DNA from 2 places in the Clostridium sp. TJA085 genome. Region 2 is predicted to be linked to the other one. Evidence: predicted binding sites of a transcription regulator. Region 2 holds the regulator's gene; the other holds the start of a gene.
What was found. The regulator NrdR, encoded in region 2, represses ribonucleotide reductase genes. The targets are predictions, from matches to a motif close to CACNANATNTNGTG.
Positions count from the first base shown of each region.

Region 1: the regulator NrdR is predicted to act here: its motif matches at 6,338-6,351, upstream of AC4FQW_RS11590 (anaerobic ribonucleoside triphosphate reductase).

Region 1 is NZ_JBZEEZ010000005.1:44,278-54,795, forward strand. It holds gene AC4FQW_RS11570 (cytochrome b5 domain-containing protein) at 1-108, opposite strand, end outside; T-box leader at 208-467, shown strand; gene asnS (asparagine--tRNA ligase) at 532-1,926, shown strand; gene AC4FQW_RS11580 (leucyl aminopeptidase) at 2,017-3,489, opposite strand; gene nrdG (anaerobic ribonucleoside-triphosphate reductase activating protein) at 3,512-4,030, opposite strand; gene AC4FQW_RS11590 (anaerobic ribonucleoside triphosphate reductase) at 4,203-6,320, opposite strand; gene AC4FQW_RS11595 (DUF3048 domain-containing protein) at 6,591-7,628, shown strand; gene AC4FQW_RS11600 (DegV family protein) at 7,761-8,606, shown strand; gene AC4FQW_RS11605 (PadR family transcriptional regulator) at 8,609-9,061, shown strand; gene AC4FQW_RS11610 (hypothetical protein) at 9,141-9,344, shown strand; gene AC4FQW_RS11615 (ferredoxin) at 9,381-9,569, opposite strand; partial or broken gene AC4FQW_RS11620 (Mrp/NBP35 family ATP-binding protein) at 9,605-10,357, opposite strand; gene AC4FQW_RS11625 (YhfM domain-containing protein) at 10,423-10,518, opposite strand, start outside.
Region 2 is NZ_JBZEEZ010000001.1:633,499-644,016, forward strand. It holds gene AC4FQW_RS03400 (DUF512 domain-containing protein) at 1-574, opposite strand, end outside; gene phoU (phosphate signaling complex protein PhoU) at 742-1,398, opposite strand; gene pstB (phosphate ABC transporter ATP-binding protein PstB) at 1,420-2,169, opposite strand; gene pstA (phosphate ABC transporter permease PstA) at 2,181-3,065, opposite strand; gene pstC (phosphate ABC transporter permease subunit PstC) at 3,067-3,957, opposite strand; gene AC4FQW_RS03425 (phosphate ABC transporter substrate-binding protein) at 3,985-4,851, opposite strand; gene AC4FQW_RS03430 (HAMP domain-containing sensor histidine kinase) at 5,036-6,709, opposite strand; gene AC4FQW_RS03435 (response regulator) at 6,715-7,413, opposite strand; gene pgeF (peptidoglycan editing factor PgeF) at 7,425-8,159, opposite strand; gene nrdR (transcriptional regulator NrdR) at 8,292-8,741, opposite strand; gene AC4FQW_RS03450 (YlmC/YmxH family sporulation protein) at 8,823-9,101, opposite strand; gene sigG (RNA polymerase sporulation sigma factor SigG) at 9,191-9,964, opposite strand; gene sigE (RNA polymerase sporulation sigma factor SigE) at 10,044-10,518, opposite strand, start outside.

The DNA.
Region 1 (10,518 bases), on a different contig from region 2:
TATATTTCTTATAATTTGCTTCCTATCATCATCATTTCTGTAAAATAACATATCTTTTAATTCATTAAGATCTTTATTTTTTTTATTTATAATTTTTTCTAGTAACATAAACAACCTCATATAATTATTGATAAATATATGATAATATATGATAAGTATGTTGCATTTGTTAGAAAAGTATTGTAAAATCAATTTAATATATTTTTTATAAAAACTGTGAAGAGAAGAGTAGACTTAGGATGTAGTCTTAGCGAGTAAGGGATGGTGTAAGCCTTATACGAAGCCTATGATTGAAGAACATCTCAGAGTTTCTAACCGAAAGCAAATTGATTTTAAATTGTTAGTAGACTTAGACGGACATCTAGACCGTTAGCTTCTAGAAGGGCATAAAATGTGCCTGTAATTTAAGTTGGCTATATTTTATAGCAATTTGGGTGGTACCGCGATAGTATCCTTTCGTCCCATTATTTTGGGATGGAAGGTTTTTTTATTTTATAAATTAATTTTCAAGTTATAGGAGGTAAAATTTAAATGGATAAAAATATTTTAGTTAAATCCCTTTATAGAAATACATCAGAATATTTAAATAAAGATGTAACTATATCAGGTTGGATAAGAACTTTAAGAGCTTCAAACGCTTTTGGATTTATTGAAATTAACGATGGTTCTTTCTTTAAAAATATTCAAATAGTATTTGATAACAAATTAGAGAACTTTAAAGAAGTTTCAAAACTTCCAATAAGCTCATCATTAAAAATAATCGGAACTTTAGTTGAAACTCCAAATGCTAAACAACCATTTGAAATTCAAGCTAAGGAAATAGTAATTGAAGGTATGTCAGATTCAGACTATCCGCTTCAAAAGAAAAGACATACATTTGAATACTTAAGAACAATCGCTCACTTAAGACCAAGAAGTAATGCTTTTTCAGCTGTATTTAGAGTAAGATCTGTTGCTGCTTATGCAATACATAAGTTCTTCCAAGAAAGAGACTTTGTTTATACAAATACTCCTATCCTTACTGGAAGCGATTGTGAAGGTGCTGGAGAAATGTTTAGAGTTACTACTCTTGACTTAAATGAAACTCCAAAAACTGAAGAAGGTGCTGTTGATTATAGCAAAGATTTCTTTGGAAAAGAAACTAATCTTACAGTTTCAGGACAATTAAACGCTGAAACATTTGCTTTAGCATTCAGAAATGTTTATACATTCGGACCAACATTTAGAGCTGAAAATTCAAATACAGCAAGACATGCTGCTGAATTCTGGATGGTTGAACCTGAGATATCATTTGCTGACTTAGAAGATGATATGAAACTTGCAGAAGAAATGTTAACTTACGTAATTAAATATGTAATGAAAGAATGTCCTGAAGAAATTGAATTCTTCAATAAATTCATTGATAAGGGATTGGTTGAAAGATTAAACCACGTTGCAAACTCAGATTTTGCTAGAGTTACTTATACTGAAGCAGTAGAGATACTTAAAAGCTGTGGTAAAAAATTCGAATATCCTGTTGAATGGGGAATTGACCTTCAAACAGAACATGAAAGATATTTAACAGAAGAACATTTCAAAAGACCTACATTTGTAACTGATTATCCAAAAGATATTAAAGCATTCTATATGAGAATGAACGATGATAATAAGACAGTTGCAGCTATGGACCTTCTAGTTCCTGGAATAGGAGAAATAATTGGAGGTAGCCAAAGAGAAGAAAGACTTGATATATTAAAAAATAGAATGGCTGAACTTAACTTAGCTGAAGAAGATTACTGGTGGTATCTAGAGCTTAGAAAGTACGGAGAAACTAAGCATGCTGGATTCGGTCTTGGATTTGAAAGATTAATAATGTACATTACTGGTATGTCAAATATCAGAGATGTTATTCCATTCCCAAGAACAACTGGTCAATCAGATTTCTAATTATAAAATAATTTAAGCAATAAAAAATTTAGGGGCTATAAATAGATATAAGCCAGTATCTTTAAAAGATACTGGCCTTTTTTTATTATTTTATTTATTTTCTCTACCTTTTGCAAATTCATATAATGAGTTTACAGGAACTCCTGTACCACCTTTAGCCTTATAAGGCTTTGGTGAATCTGTCCACGCTGTTCCTGCTATATCTAAATGTAAGAATGGTACACCTTCTTCTACAAATTCTTCAACAAATAATCCAGCTGTTATTGTTCCAGCATTTCTGCCACCAATATTTTTTAAATCAGCAATGTCTGATTTTATAAGCTCCTTATATTCATTAAATGTTGGTAATTCCCACACCTTTTCTCCAGTATATTCAGTTACTGTTTTATATTCTTTAAATAAATCATTATCATTAGTTATAGCAGCTGTTGTAGTTTCTCCTAAAGCAACAAGTGCTGCACCTGTAAGAGTTGACATTTCTATAACTTCATTAACCTTTTCTTTTTTACTTATATAAGTAACTGCGTCAGCTAAAGTTAATCTACCTTCTGCATCTGTATTTAAAACTTCTATAGTTTTTCCTGACATACTACCTATAATATCTCCAGGTCTATACGCACATCCTGATATCATATTTTCACAAGCTGCTACTACTCCTATAACATTCATAGCAAGATTTCTTTTTGCAATAACTGATATAGCACCTATTACAGCAGCTGCTCCACCCATATCTGATTTCATTGTTTCCATTCCATTAGTTGGTTTTAATGAATATCCACCTGTATCAAAAGTTAATCCTTTACCAACAAGTCCTAAAATATCTTTTTTATTGTGTTTATCTCCAAAATACCTCATAACAATAAGCTTTGGTTCTCTAGCTGAACCTTTTGCAACAGACATAAAAGCTTCCATTCCAAATTCTTCAATTTTTTCTTTATCAAAAACTTCAACTTCAAAACCAAATTTATTTCCAAGTATAGTTGCTGCATCAGCTAGTGTTTCTGGATACATTTCATTTGCTGGTTCATTTACTAATTCTCTAGCTATTTGAACTCCCTCTGCTATATCAATTCCTTCTTTAACAAATTCATTAGCTTCATTTATTAATGCTTCTTCAACACCAATAATTGATACAGACACTTCTCTATTTTCTTTATCTTTTTTATATTTTATAAATTCATAATCTGAAAGCATTAATGATAATGTAATAGCTTTTATAATTTCTAAAGCATCAAGTTTATTTGTATTAATCATATTAAAAGCTATAGATACATTTTTAAGCTCTTTCATCTTTTTATAGGCTTTTGATATATTTTCTTTAATAGTTTCTAAATTTATATCTTCTTCATTTCCAAGACCTATTAAAATTGTATCTTCAATATTTCCATTGTTCTCGTTTGTTAATATGTAAGTTTCTCCAGATTTTCCTTTAAACTTATCTTTACTATTTAAATTAGATAAAATTTCTTTTAACTTATTATCCTTAATGTCTAAATTACCTTCAAATAAAGGAATTATTCTTCCATCAAAGTTCTCTTTAACATTACTTACAGTTATATTCATATAATACCCCTCCATATTCTTATTATTTCATATATTCTTCTAATAAAATAATTTTACCTTGAGCTAAACTTTTAGGAACATCTATTATTCTTTGATTAGTTGATCCTCTAAATCTAATTCCATCCTCTTTTTTATTTTGATCAAATTTTCCATCTACTAAAACATCTATATTATTTATAAAATCTTTTAATTCTTTTTTTTCATTCATCTTATTTAAAATATGTTCAAATTTATATCCAGTAAATGACCAAATATTTAAACCATTATTTTTAAACTTTTTTGCCATATATGCAAATTTATCAGCTTGTTCTAAAGGATCGCCTCCACTAAATGTCACTCCTTTAATCATAGGGTTTTCTAAAACATCTTCTATAAGTTCATCCATGTTTTTTTCTTCTCCACCATTAAAATCATGAGTATCAGGATTAAAACACCCTTCACAATTATGTCTACATCCTTGTGCAAAGAAAACTCTTCGTATTCCAGGTCCATTTACCAGGCTTTCATAAGCTATTCCTGCAAGTCTTATATTTTTGCTCATAAGTTCACTCCTCTTATCTATTAATTATATCATTCCAATAATTACTATCAATATAATCAAAAATATTTATTACTTAATTAATTTTATTAATATCTTTATAATACTTTCTTAAATATTATTTGCTAAAAAGGCTACTACAATTACTATTGTAGCAGCCTTAATCTATTTTTAATTAACAATCTTGATAGTGATTAACCCCTGTTCCTGTATGAGTAACTCTATCCTGTCTTTCATGATACTTTCCAGGTCCAAATCTTTCATCTAAACTTAAGTATCCTGTTACTCTAGAAATCCCTTGTATATCTACACTTCCACAATTAGTACATTTTTGCTCGTGATTGTGTAAGTATGTTCCACAATCTTTACAATATCTTATATGGAAGTTAATTCCTAGGTAACTTATATTAGTTTTCTTATATGCATAATCTAATATAGACATTATAGTTTCACCTGATGGACAATCATCAACTTCTAAATAACTTATATGTCCGCCATTACATAGTTTATGATAAGGTGCTTCTATATCTATCTTATCCTTTAAAGATATTGCATAATTAACTGGAACATGGAAACTATTTGTATAATATTCTTTATCAGTTACACCTTTAATAATTCCAAACGCCTTTTGGTCTTGTTTAATGAATTTTCCTGATAAACCTTCAGCTGGTGTTGCATAAGCACTCCAGTTAAGTTTTGTTTCTTCTGCTGTTCTATCACAGAATGATCTTAAATGTTCAATAATTTTAATACCAAGTTGTCTAGCATCTTCATCTTCACCATGATGCTTTCCTACTAATGCAGTTAATGTTTCTGCAAGACCTATAAATCCAATTCCCCAAGTTCCTTGTTTTAATATTGGTTCTATTGAATCATCTGGTAATAAACCTTCTGAACCTTTCATTAAATTTTGACCTGCTACAAAAGGTAAATCTTTAACTTTTAAATGCTTTAATACTTCATATCTATGAAGTAATGATTCTTTAGCTAAATTTAATCTTTCATCAAATATTTTAAAGAATCTATCTATATTACCTTGAGCTTGTATTCCTATTCTAGGTAAATTTATAGTTGTAGGAGCTATATTACCTCTTCCCTTAACACCAGGCTCTCCATTTACATTACTCATAAGATAAGTTCTACATCCCATAGTAGCTGGAGTAATACCCATATCATAATATTTTTTATTAAAATCTGCATCTATATTCATAAATGTAGGATTCATTCTTTTAGCCGCAACTCTACAAGCTAACTCATATAAATAGAAATAAGGATCATTTGGTTCCCTATTTACGCCTTCTTTAACTCTAAAAATTATGTTAGGGAATATTGGTTGCTCACCTTTTCCTAAACCTTTTTCATACTCTAATAAGAATATTTCACAAATTAAAGCTGCATCTCTTGATTCTGGTATTCCTATATTTATTGAACTAAATGGTACTTGTGAACCAGCTCTTGAATGCATTGTGTTTAAATTATAAACTACCCCTTGCATTGCTTGATGTATTCTATTTTTTAATTTTTTTTCTGCTAGTTCCTCTATTTTTTCCTGAGGTAATCCAAGTTCTTTAAACTCAGATATTATTTCTTCTCTAGTTGGTTTAACAAATATAGACATATCATTATCAAAGTCAGGATGTGATTGACCACCAAACATATCATTTTGAGTTGATTGTAATAATATACATGATAATTCTGCTGCCGTTTCTATTCTTCTTGGTGCATTTATAGTTCCATATCCTGTATTAAATCCATTCTCTAATATCTCTTTAGTTGGAATGTGTAGACAGTTAGTAGTTAAGTTATAACTATCTAAGTCATGATAATAAAGATCTCCAATTTCATGTGCTTTTGATAAATACTTTGGCATATTTGCTAAGTTATGCCATTTATTTGATTCTGATGCTATTCTTAATAATTTAGAACTAAAATTATTACCAACATTAGCATTATCTCTATCTGTTTCAACACCTATTTTACTTATAGCTCTCATAAGGTCTGATTTTATTTCTCTAACCTTAGTTCTCTCTCTTCTATAATTTTGATATGCAATAACAACATTATCTAAGTTTGAATCCTTTAAAGCTTTTTCAACAAGATTTTGAACTTGCTCTACAGATATTCTATTTTCCCCAGACACCTCTATATACTCAATAACTTTTTGAACGATATCTAACGTTTTGCTCGCTTTTAGGTTTACACCTATATCTTCAGCTGCTTTCTTTATAGCATTAACTATCTTCTCTGAATTGAACTCAACCTCTCTACCGTCCCTTTTTACAACATATAGCATCTAAACGACCCCCATAACACAATATATAGTACCAATTTTAGTACTGTCTTATTATACTTCAAAAGATATTCTAGTGCAATCAGCTTTTATTTTAAATTTATTTGATATTTTATCCTTGCTTATTCTTTGCTTATATTAAGTCTAATTATCTCTCTTTTTTATTTTATTTTTTTATTTTTATTAAGAAAAATATTTTTTTAAATTAAAGTAATCATTTTCTATAAAACATTATATATATTAAGTATCATTAAATAAAAAAAGGAGATAAATATGAGAAAATTTTTATTAATTTCATTATTTACAATTTTTACATTTACTTCTGTAATGTCTTGTAAAGTTGAAGAACAAAAAAATTCATCAAATAATCAAAGTGAAATTTTAGATGAATCAAAAACTACATCTTCAAATAATATAGAACAAACTAAAAAATTTTATTATCCCTTTACAGGTGTAGAATCATCAGAAGATCCTCAAAATAAAGTTCCTTATATGGCAGTTGTTGAAAATTCTAAAGCTTCAAGGCCTCAAAGTGGACTCTCCTTTGCAGATATTGTCTATGAAACCTCAGCAGAAGGTGGAATTCCTAGATTTATTGCCTTATATCATAGTAAAACTTCAGAAAAAATAGGACCTATAAGAAGTATACGCCCTTATTTTTTAACACTATCAAAAGAATATTCATTACCTATTGCTCATTGTGGTGGTTCAAAGGAAGCTTTATCACAAGTTGAAAATGATGATTCTTTAATGAGTTTAAATGAAATGAAAAATGGAAAATATTATTATAGGGATAATTCTAGAAAAGCACCACATAATCTTTATACATCAAGTGAAAAAATATTAACTGCCATAAAAGATAAGAAATATAACTTAACTGCAAAATCTTATTTAAAATTTGATTCTAGCTATTTTAATAAAGATAATTTAAAAACAAGCTCAAATATAACTGTAAAACCAAATAACGTTTATGAAACTAAATATGTTTTCGAAAATGGTTCTTATACTAAATATATGGATGGTAAAATTGCAATTGATGCTATAACTAATAAACCCTTAACATTCAATAACATAATAGTTCAAAAAGCCGACATCACTCTTCAAACAGATAATTCTCATTTAGATATAGATTTAATTAATGATGGTGAAGGTTATTTATTTTCTAATGGTAAAGTTATAAATATATTATGGTCTAAAGATTCAGAGACAAGTGATACTATGCTTTTTGATATAGAAGGTAATGAAATTAGCTTATCTCCTGGTAATACAATATGGAATATAGTAGATTCAGATTCTTCTATTTCTTACTAATTTTTTTATAAAAGAAATTATTTTAATAATAATTTCTTTTATATTGCTAAACTATATCAGTAATGATATAGTTTATATTATCAGTAGTGATAAAGTTTACTTGCTTTAATCATTTTAATAGGAGGTATTTATATGCAAAAAATTGCCATTTTAACTGATAGTGGATCAGATTTAACTACAGAACAATTAAAAGAAAATAACATAGAGTTTGCACCATTTAGAATAATATATTCTAATGGAGAATTTGAAGATAAAATAGATATAAGTCCAAAAGAGGTTTATGAATCATTAGAAAAAGAAATTCCTACAACTTCTTTACCAAGTGCTTCTAGAATAGAAAATATTCTTAATAAATTAGAAGAAGAAGGTTACACTCATGTAATTGCAGTTACAATCTCAAGTGGGCTTTCAGGTACAGGTAATGCTATAAGATTAGCACTTGAAGATCACCCTAAATTAACATCTTATGTTTTTGATACTAAAATTCTTAGTATGGCTGAAGGTGCATTAGTATTAAATGCCGCTCAATTAGTTAAAGAAGGTAAAACTTTTGAAGAAATAATTGAGGAACTTCCAAAACTTCGTAAGAAAACTCATGGATACTTTACTATAAACACATTAGAATACTTAAAAAAAGGTGGAAGAATAGGAAAAGTAGCAGGTACTATCGGAGAAATCTTAAATTTAAAACCTATAATATCAGTTAATGATGAAGGTGTTTATTATACATTTGCTAAAGTTCGTGGTAGAAAGCAATCTATGAACAAATTAGTAAAAATAGCAAAAGAACACCTTGAAAAGGGTAAAAGCAAAGTTTGGGTTCTATGTGGTGGTTCATCTGATGAAGAATTTAATGCTTTATATGATGCTATCTCAAAACTTGATAATATAGAATCTATCGCGCCAGCTACAATAGGACCTTCTCTTGGAGTTCATACTGGTCCTGGTTTACTAGGAGTTGTAGTCCAAGAGGTATAATTATGAGTAATTTAAATTTTTCTGACTCAATGGATATAAAGGCTGAGGAAAAAAGACTCTATGAAGAATATAAAAGAAATATGATGGAACTTAAAAAAGTAAAAAAAGAAAAAGATGCTGTGGGTCAAGTTTTTACAAAAGGTTTATTATCCATTTATGTTCTTCATATATTGAATTCTACACCAGCCACAGGTAGTTATATCTCACATTCAATTGGAGAGCGTACACGAGGAAAATGGATTCCTAGTACAGGTGGAATATATCCAATTCTAAAAGCATTAGAAAAAGACGGTCTTGTAGTTTGGAAATGGGATGATCCTAAAAAGAAATTCAGAAAAATATATTCTTTAACAAATGAAGGAAAGAAAGAATACTTAAGAAAAAAATCTTTGCTTAAATCTAAAATTGAAGAAGCATTAGATGTGTTCAAAATTATATATAATGATATTTATTAAGGATACTATTAACTTAGTATCCTTTTTGTATATATATTAATAAATACGCTAACACTAATAATAAGAAGGAGGTAGTGTTATGCGAGGTAAAGTATTAGATATAAATAATTTAGAGGCATTTATAGAATTAGAAAATGGCACCTTGATTTCACGCCCTTTATGCGAAATAGCTGGTGCATCTATTGGAGATTATATATCTGTATCTTTTGATAACTCATCTTCACCAAGTAATCATAACTTTTCTAATTATATAATAAATCCTCTTATGAATGACTTCTTTTAATAAAAATAGCAAGCTTATATAAGCTTGCTATTTTTATTACTCTACACTAATTGCATTTACTGGACAATTTTCCGCTGCTTCTTTAGCTCCATCTTCATTTTCTTGTGGAACGTCAGGTGAAATTGCAACAGCCTTTCCGTCATCATCCATATCAAATACTTCTGGACATATTGATGGACATAATCCACATCCAATACAAGTATCCTTATCAACATTAGCTTTCATATTAAATTACTCCTCTCATACATAGAGAGTATGTATTAATATAAGCCTTCAAATATTAATGAATATAGAGCATTATCTAATACATACTCCTCAGCTCTTCCTTCTTCTAGAGCTTCTGTAAGTTCTAGATTTATTGGAAGTTCCCCTAAAAGTGGTAAACCAAGGTATTCTGCATGCTCTTCTGCTGACTTTTTACTAAATACTCTTAGCTTTTTGTCACAGCTATCACAAGTTATATAAGCCATATTTTCAACTACACCCTTAATAGGTGTGCCTACTTTCTCAGCCATTTTTACAACCTTTTTAACAATCATTGATACCATATCCTGTGGTGTAGAAACTATTATTAGTTCCTTAACATTGAACTCCTTCATAACTGTAAGCGCTATATCTCCTGTTCCAGGTGGCATATCAATTAGAAGATAATCTAACTCTCCCCACTCTGTATCAAAATACATTTGATTTAAAACTCCAGTTATTACAGGACCTCTCCATATAACAGGATCATCTTCAACTTCTGTTAAAAGATTCATTGACATAACCTTTATTCCACTCTTAGTTGTAGCTGGAATGAACTTTATATTTTGTTCATCTAATGATATTATTTGCGCTCTTTCATTATTTATACCAAAAAATCTTGGCATTGATGGTCCTGTTATATCTGCATCTAAAACTCCAACTTTATAACCTTTTTTTCTAAGCATAGTTGCAGTTATTCCTGTTACAGTAGATTTTCCTACTCCACCTTTTCCACTTATTATACCTATTACATTTTTTATTTTTCCATACTTTGGCTTTTTACCAAATGGATTCATTGTAGCTTTTTGAGCATTATTCATATGTAAATCCTCCCTTATTTATTTGTTTGACTCCAATTATCAGGCTTTTTACCATCGCTTCCGACTGTAATTTCCCATTTTTTAAATTCATAATGTCCTACAACATAATA
Region 2 (10,518 bases):
CTGGAACACATACAATTTGAGCATGCATATAAATATCTGCTTCTTTAAGCCTTTTCATTCTATCATATATTTGTCCTGCAAATCTATTGTTAAGCATTTTTACTCTAAGCTCTGGATTTGTTGTGTGAACAGATATGTTTATAGGACTTATTTTGTATCTAATTATCCTATCTATATCAGCCTCTTTCATATTTGTTAATGTTACAAAATTACCTTGTAAAAATGATAATCTTGAATCATCATCTTTAAAATAAAGAGTATTTCTCATTCCTTTAGGAAGCTGATCTATAAAGCAAAAAATACATTTATTACTGCAACTTTTTGCTTTATCCATTATACCACCTTGAAATTCAAGGCCTATATCTTCACCATAATCTTTTTCTATTTCTATATCCCAAACTTCACCATAAGATTTCTCAATTTGTATAGTTAACTCTTCATCAACAGCTAAAAATCTATAATCAATAATGTCTTCTATTTCTTTATTATTAATTGAAATAAGAAAATCGCCTGCCTCTATTCCAACCTCTTCTGCAATACTATCAGGAAGTACACTTTTTATTAAGTTCTTCATATTTTCACTCCCCTTTTTTATAAACTAGTGTATCTTTTGTTATATTACATTAATATATGTAGTTAGTCAACAAAACTCGTCAAAAAGGAAATTTTTATAAATTCAAAATTAATTTAATTAATTTTATGCAATTAAAAACCACACTAAATACTTTGTGTGGTTTTTATTTATATATTTAAATCTACATATTCTCCTGTTTTACTAAAAATTATCCATTCACAAATATTTGTAACATGATCACCTATTCTTTCTAAATATTTAGCTACAAATAATAATCTTGTTCCCTCTTCTATACTATTTTCATCATTCTTTATACACAATAGTGTATATTTAAATGTTTGTTTATATAAATTATCTATTTCATCATCTAACTTACATATTGAATATGCTAATTCTATATCCCTTTCACTATATGCTTTGCTAGCTAATGTTATCATATTTTGAATTTTTTCTTCCATAATTAAAAGATCTTTTATTTCAATTGGATGTAATGTTCCTTTTACATACTTTACAATTTTGCATATATCAATAGCATGGTCCGCCATTCTTTCTAAGTCAGTTACTATTTTAGATGCAGTAAATACTCTTCTTAAATCTTTAGCAACAAGCTGTTCTGTTGCTATAAATTTTATACATTCTTCTTCAATTACTTTTTGAAGATTATCTACTTTATCATCATTTTTTATTATATTTTCAGCTAATTTTTCATCTTTTAGCTTTAATGCTTGCATACTACATTTTATTTGTTCTTTTACTATATTAGTCATTATATACAATTTTTCATTTATTTCATCAATTCTTTGATTTTGTGACTCTCTTCTCATATGCTCACTCCTTAAACATTATTAACCAAATCTACCTGTAATATAATCTTCTGTTCTTTTATCTTTTGGCTTATAAAATATATCTTCTGTTTTTCCATATTCTATAACTTCACCATTTAAAAAGAAAGCTGTCTTATCTGCTATTCTTCCAGCTTGTTGCATATTATGAGTAACTATTATAACTGTATATTCTTTTTTTAATTCTTCAATTAAATCTTCTACTTTATTAGTTGAAATTGGATCTAATGCTGATGTTGGCTCATCCATAAGAATTACTTCAGGTGATACAGCAAGTGTTCTTGCTATACAAAGTCTTTGTTGTTGTCCTCCTGACAACCCCATTGCACTCTTTTTAAGTCTATCTTTTGTTTCATCCCAAAGTGCAGCACCCTTAAGACTTTTTTCAACAATTTCATCTAATCTCTTTTTATCTTTTATTCCATGTATTCTTTGTCCATAGGCAACATTGTCATATATTGACATAGGAAATGGATTAGGCTTTTGAAAGACCATACCAATTCTTTTTCTAAGATCAATTACATCATAATCACTAAAAATATTTTCTCCTTCAAATAAAACTTCACCTTCTATTTTAACTGAATCTATAAGATCATTCATTCTATTTATAGTTCTTAAAAACGTTGATTTACCACAACCAGATGGACCTATAAGTGCTGTAACTTCATTTTTATTAAATTTCATATTTATATTTTTAAGAGCTTTATTAGTTCCATAATAAAGATTTAGATTTTTAGTTTCTATTATACTCATACTTCCTCCTACTATTTGCCACTATATGATTTTAACATTCTGTTTCCAATTAATTTTGCTAATAAGTTAAAGATTAATATAATTATTATAAGCACAGCTGCTGTTCCATTTGCTATAGCTGATGCATCTGGAACAATTCCTTCAGAATTTAATTTCCATATATGAACTGCTAAAGTTTCTGCTGGTCTAAAAAGCGAAAATGCTGATGTTTTTCCAAGTAAACTTACATTGTTGAAATTAAGTGTTCCTGAACTTAAACCTGCTGTATATAAGAATGCTGCTGCCTCTCCAAAAATTCTTCCTGATGATAATATAATTCCAGTAAGTATATCCCTCATTGCAGTTGGAAGAGTCACTCTCATTATAGTTTGCCATTTAGTTGCACCAAGTCCTAATGATGCTTCTTTTACTTTTTTTGATGCATGTCTTATTGCATTTTCTGATATTCTAGTCATAGATGGAATATTTAATATGCTAACTGATAAAGCTCCAGCTATTAATGAATATCCAAATCCTGATAAATTAACAAAAACTAAAAGTCCAAACATACCTATTACAATTGAAGGTAATGAAGACATAGTTTCAAGAGATAATCTAATTATTTTTAAAACAACGCCTTCTTTAGCATATTCTGCTAAGTATATACCTGCACCAATTCCTATTGGTACTGTAATTATCAATGCTATTACTAACATATATAATGAATTAAATATTTGTGGCCCAATACCTCCACCAACACTTGTCATTTTGGGATTACCAAATAAAAATGATGGAGTAAGCATACCTATTCCTTTATAAAAGATATAAGCTATAAAAGCTCCAAGTAACGTTACTATAAATATTGCTATTATATAAAACATTATAGTTGCTACTTTATCTATTTTTTTTGCATCCACTTTAGTTAACTCCCTTCTTTTCTATTTGCCTAATTACAAGTATAAATATAAATGATATTACTAAAAGAATTAATGCTAAAGTCCATAAAGCATCATTCCAAGCAGAACCAGATACAGTATTTGACATATCCATTGTTAATATACTAGTTAATGTTGAAGATGGTGATATTAGACTATTTGGCATTTTTATTGTATTTCCTATTACCATCTGAACTGCTAAAGCTTCTCCAAAAGCTCTTGCAATACCAAGAACTACTCCAGTAAGTATTCCTGATTTTGCTCCTGGAGTTATTACATTTTTTATAGTTTGCCATCTCGTTGCTCCAAGTCCATAAGATGCCTCTATATGTTCTTTAGGTATTCCTTTTATAGCATCAATAGATAAAGTTGCTATAGTTGGTAAAATCATAAGGGATAAAACTATTATTCCTGCTAAAAGTGAAAAGCCAATCCCTCCAAACTTATCTTTTATAAATGGAACTAAAACCGAAACTCCTACCCAACCATAAACTACTGATGGAATTCCTACTAATATTTCTAAAGTTGGCTTTATTAGTTTTTCTCCAAAACCTTTAGAAATTACATTAACAAAAATCCCTAACGCAACTGCAATTGGAGCACTTAATATAACAGCTCCTAAGGATACTAGTGTAGATCCTAATATGAATGCAAAAGCTCCAAAAGTTTTAGGGCTACCTGAAGGATTCCAGTTATTCGTAAATAAAAATTCAATTAAACTATACTCACCTTTAGTGAATGTCTTTATTCCTTTTAATCCTATAAATAATATTATTGATACTGTTATTAAAATTATTAATATTCCACAAAAACTTGAAAATCCTTTCCCTAAATATTCATTTAATAGCCTTTCTTTGAAACTCCTCGTCTTCATATACCTCATTCCTATCTTTATTGCTTATTATTTTTCCTTTATTTCATTTCCTGGAATTAATCCTAAATTATTTATACTTTCACTATTTTCACTACTTCCTACAAAATCTATAAATTCCTTTGTAAGTCCATTAGCTTCACCTTTTGTATACATGTGCCCCCATGACCAGAAATCATAATTTCCAGATTTAATATTTTCAGCAGTTGCTTCTTTTCCATCTATTTTAATTAAATTTAATGTATTTTTTGCTTCTTCATTATTCATATATGATAGTGCCACATAACTTATTGCTCCATTATTTTGTTTCATAGCATTTAATACAGCACCATTACTATCTTGTGTAGCTCCTATTGAATCATTTTCTAATTTTTTATTTCCATCTAATATCTTCTTTGTAAATGTTGCTCTTGTTCCTGATGATGTAGGCCTGTGAACTACTAATATTTCTAAATCCTTTCCTCCAACCTCTTTCCAATTCTTAATCTTCCCTGAAAAAATATCTTGTATTTGTTTCTTTGTTAAATTTTCTATTCCAGAATTTTTATTAACAACAACACCAAAACCTTGCGCTACAACTTTATGATCTACTAATTGACTTGCTTGTTCCTTTGTAAGCTTATCTTCTGCGTAAACATCTGAGTTTCCTATATTAACAGAACCTTCTAAAACTTGAGTAAGTCCGGTTCCTGAACCTCCTGCTTGTGCATTTATAGTATTTCCAGGTTTTATTTCATTAAATTTTTCTATTGATTGTTCCATAAGAGGCAAAAGTGCTGATGATCCACTTATTGTTATAGAGCTACCATTTTCTGTACTTCCACAACCAACAAATAATCCTCCTGTAATAACTACTGCTAATGTGGCTACTAACATTTTTAAATTTTTCTTTCTCATAAAATATAACCTCCTTAAAAATCCCTTTACTCATTTATTTTTATAATTTGACTATATATTAATAATATCTTTTGAAAGTTAAGGTATTATTATACTAAAGTTAAGTTGTTTTATATTAGTGTTAAATGAGTTTAACAATTAAATAAAAAAGACGAACTTTTATTTTTAAAAGTTCGTCTTTTATTTATATATGTTTTATTTTAAATGTAAATTCTGTTCCCTTTAAAACTTCAGAATCAACACTTATCTCTCCTCCAAAAGTTTTTACAATATGTTTAACTATTGCAAGACCAAGTCCAGTACCCCCACTTTTTCTTGCTTTATCAACTCTGTAAAAACGTTCAAATATTCTAGGAAGGTCTTCTTTTGGTATTCCTATACCATTATCTTTCACCTTAAAATAATAATATTCTTTATCTGAAAAACTTTTTACATTAATTTTAGTATTATTATTTGAATATTTTATAGAATTTTCTATTATGTTTATAACTATTTGAAGAAACTTATCTTTCTGTCCTAAAATAAAATCATTATTATCAGATTCAAAATTTATATATATATTCTTTTTTCTTGCATGTTCACTTAATATATTTATTGCATCTGTTATTATTCCATCTGGAAAAATTTCTTCTAATTCTTCTACTGGATTATTTTCTAAATCAGAAAGAACTAAGATATCACTAATAAGTCTAGTAAGCCTTTCTGTCTCTTTATCTATTATATCTAAAAATTTAATTTTAGTTTCTTCATCTTCAACATATCTTAATGTTTCAGCAAAACCTTTTATTGACGTTAATGGAGTTTTTAATTCATGAGATACATTAGCTACAAACTGACTTCTTATATTTTCAAGTCTTTTCATTTCTGTTATATCTTGAATTGCAATAACTCTACCAATTTTTTTATATCCATTTATAACTATAGCTTTCTTTATTTTCAAAAATCTTCTAAATGGTTTTTTTATTTTAACTTGTGTTTCATCAACAGTTTCATTATTTAAAATTTCTTTTATTCTTTTATCTTCTATACAATCATTTAAATATTTTCCTGTAACATCTACATTTATTCCAAATATCTTTTGAGCATAAGGATTTATAGTTATTATTCTATCTTCATTGTCTACAGCTATAACTCCACTTTGCATAGATTTTAATATTGACTCAAGTCTATTTTGTTTATCAACGACTTCATTTATTTTACTTTGAAGCTGATCTGCCATATTATTAAATGTTTTACCTAGTTGTCCTAATTCATCATTTGAGACTACATTTACCCTTGTTTGTAAATTTCCATGAGCTATTTTCCAAGTAACACTTTCTAAATGTTTTATTGGATCTACAATTATTCTAACTAACTTAAGAGCTAAAGCTATAGATAATAATAAAACAATTATTAAAGTTATAATATAATATTTAGTATTTTTAACTTGAAATATATTTGTTGTAGGCTCTTCAACTCCACTTATTATTGTATCTCCATTAGAAAGCTTAGTTCCACAATAAATCATATTTATTTTTTTATTTTCATTATATTTATCTAAATAACCTACACCTTTATTTTCAGCTTCTTTTATTATTGAAGCATAACTTATATTTGCTTCATTTCCTGATGAATTAAATTTTATATTCCCATCTTTATCAATTATAGTTAATTCTATTGTTTTCCCATTTATTTTAAATAAACCTAATTTACTAGCATTTTCTATATCTAATTCAGAAATTATAGAGTTATATTCTTTTAACATGCTTTTAGAATTTTCTATTTCCTGTATACTGTAAAGAGCCATAAATGAAGATGTTATTATAACTAAGGCAAAAACTACTGTTATTATTACAGAAGTTATTATTTTTTTCTTCATAAATATTACCCGTTAAATCTATATCCAACCCCTCTTATAGTTTCTATAAGCTTAGGGTTTTTATCATCTTCTTCTATTTTTTTTCTTAAATATCTAATATGCACATCTACTGTTCTTGTCTCTCCAATATATTCATATCCCCATATTTTATCTAATAAAATTTCTCTCTTTAAAATTTTGCCTTTATTTCTTATTAATATTTCTAATAATTCAAATTCTTTTAATGTCATATCTATCTTTTTATTATTTATAGTTACTTCATGTCTTTCAAAATCTATTTTTAATCTTCCATTATCATAAATATCTTCTTTTTTATTTGATTCTAAAGGAGCACTTCTTCTTAAAACAGCCTTAACTCTTGCCAAAAGTTCCCTTATAGAAAATGGTTTTGTTATATAATCATCAGCTCCAAGTTCTAAGCCTAATATTTTATCTAGTTCTTCTCCTTTTGCAGTAAGCATTATTATAGAAATATTACATGTATCATTATTTCTTTTTATTTCTTTACATACATCAAATCCATCCATTCCAGGTAACATTAAATCTAATAATATTAAATGAGGCTTTTCATTTTTAGCGATATTAAGTGCATCTACTCCATTATTTGCCCAAATAACTTGATATCCCGCATTTTCTATATTGAATTTTAAAAGTTCTAATATATGTTCTTCATCATCTACAATTAATATTTTTTCTTTTGACAACTTAATCACCTCTATTTTAATATTGCAAATGTAAATAGTCTTCCGTAAGATCCATCAGATTTCCTATATGAATGTAATTTTATATCTTTTTCACAATAAGTACAAAGAGGTATACTTTTTATATTTTCATCATTAACCCCACAATCTTTTGCATCTTTTTCTATACAAGCTTCTAAGTTTAAATTTCTTCCATCAAATAATATATCTTTATCTATATCTTTCTCTTCTATAAATCTTTCTTTTAAATCTTCTGATATTTCATAACAGCATTTTCTTATATGAGGGCCTATATAAACTTTAGTATTTTTATGGTTAACGCCATAAACTTCAGTCATTTTATCTAAACAAACTTTTGTTATAGACTTAATAGTTCCTTTCCATCCACTGTGGACTGCACCTATAACTCCGTACTCCTCATTTACAATAATTACAGGTACACAATCAGCAGTAAATACTCCAATTAAAACATTTTTTAAATTTGTAATTATACCATCACCGCTATTTTCATTAAAATTTTCTTCACCATTATAAATTAAAACTTCATCTGAATGAATTTGATTTAAATATACTATTTTATCTACATTGAAATCTTTCTTTAAATTATTTAATGTATCTATTCCTTCTAAAGTATTTCTATTAAAACTTTTATTTTTTTCAGCAGTTGAAAATACAACTGAACTTTTTTCATTATCAATAACTAAAAAATCATCTTTTTTACAAATATTATCTAAATTTAAATTTTTCATTTTTCCCCTCCAACTCTTTTAATATTATTTTAACATTTACTAAATTTATTATCTATTTAATAATATATTTTTTACCTATCTTTAACGTAAAAAAGCATACTAATTCTATTTTAGAACTAATATGCCAATTCCTTATCTCATTAATCTATTTATTTCTTCCATAAAGGTATTAATATCTTTAAACTGCCTATAAACAGAAGCAAATCTAACATAAGACACTTCATCTATCTTTTTTAGCCTTTCCATAACCATTTCTCCTATGTAATTTGATTGAACTTCTGTCATCATTTTATTTGATATAGTCTTTTCAATATCTTCTGCAATATCTTCTATTTGCTTGCGTGAAATAGGTCTTTTTTGACAGGCTATTATCAATCCGTTTACTATTTTTTCCTTATTAAAGTTTTCTCTAGTTAAATCTTTTTTTATAACTAAAATTGGAATATCCTCTACTTTTTCATAAGTTGTATATCTTTTATTGCAATTTAAACATTCTCTTCTTCTTCTAATTGTAGTATTATCATCTGTTGATCTTGAATCGACTACTTTACTTTCTTGAAAAGAACAAAAAGGGCATTTCATAGATAATTCCCACCTTTCTGTACAGTAATTGACTTATTCTATATCGTTATTATACATATTTTTCTCTTTTATGGCTAGATACTATCTGTAAATATTATCATCTCGCCCTAAAATATTTGAATTATCCATAGAAACTAATATCACATCTAACCCAATCTTCTCTATATTTTCCCATGGTATTTCTATTTCCTCTCCTTTCGAAAACCACCCTTTGTTTTCTCCTGGAATAATTAATGACTCAACTTTATCATTCTCACAATCTAATTTTATATCTACAATAAATCCTAATTTTGTTCCAGAATTTATATCTATAACCTCCATACTTTTCATAGAATTTATTGAATGTAAATTTTCCTCCATATATAACACCCCCATATGTTAAATTTATATTCATTATTTTATAAATTATTATATTTACATGAAAAAAGAACTCTCATAAGAGTTCTTTTTTAAACATACTTCCTCATGTGTTTAAGTGCTGTCTTTTCTAGTCTAGATACTTGAGCTTGAGATATTCCTATCTCATCTGCAACCTCCATTTGTGTTCTACCTTTAAAAAATCTAAGATTTAATATTAATTTCTCTCTATCAGTTAACTTTTTCATTGCCTCATTTATGGATATATTTTCAAGCCAACTATCATCAGTATTTTTAGAGTCGCTAATTTGATCCATAACATATATAGCATCTCCACCATCATGATAAATAGGTTCAAATAAAGAAACTGGATCTTGTATTGCATCTAATGCAAAAACAACTTCTTCTCTTGGAATTTCAAGTTCTTTAGCAATTTGAGAAACATTTGGCTCTCTATTGTTATCTTTTACAAGTTTATCTCTAACTAATAGTGCCTTATATGCTATATCTCTTAATGACCTGCTAACTCTTATTGAATTGTTATCTCTTAGATATCTTCTTATTTCACCAATTATCATAGGTACAGCATAAGTTGAAAACTTAACATTTTGAGATAAATCAAAATTATCTATAGCTTTCATAAGCCCTATACATCCAACTTGAAATAAATCATCAACATTTTCGCCTCTATTATTAAACCTTTGAATAACACTTAATACAAGTCTTAAATTACCTTTTATAAAAGTTTCTCTAGCACTATTATCACCAGACTGCATTTTTAATAAAAGTTCTCTTTTTTCCTTTTCTTTAAGTATAGGAAGTTTTGCAGTGTTTACTCCACATATCTCTACTTTATTAATGATCAAAGTCATCAACTCCTTTGGAAGTAATTTCATCACAGTAGAAAGTATTTCCGTAAGGAGTAACTTTTATACTAAAGACAACCTAAACCATTTTACTTATTTCTTTTTTTAATCTACTTATTATCTTTTTTTCTAATCTTGATATATATGATTGTGATATTCCAAGTATATCAGCTACCTCTTTTTGTGTTTTTTCGTTATTACCATTTAAACCAAATCTTAATCTAACAATTTCTTTTTCTCTCTCATTTAAATTTTTAAGAGCAATAAACAATAACTGCTTATCTACTTCATCTTCTATTAAATTATATACAATATCATTATCAGTTCCTAATATATCAGATAATAATAATTCATTTCCATCCCAATCTATATTAAGAGGTTCATAAAATGAAATTTCAGCTTTTATTTTATTATTTCTTCTTAAATACATAAGTATTTCATTTTCAATACATCTTGATGCATAAGTTGCAAGCTTTATTTTTTTATCTGGTTTAAATGTATTTACTGCTTTTATTAATCCTATAGTTCCAACTGAAATTAAATCTTCTACATAT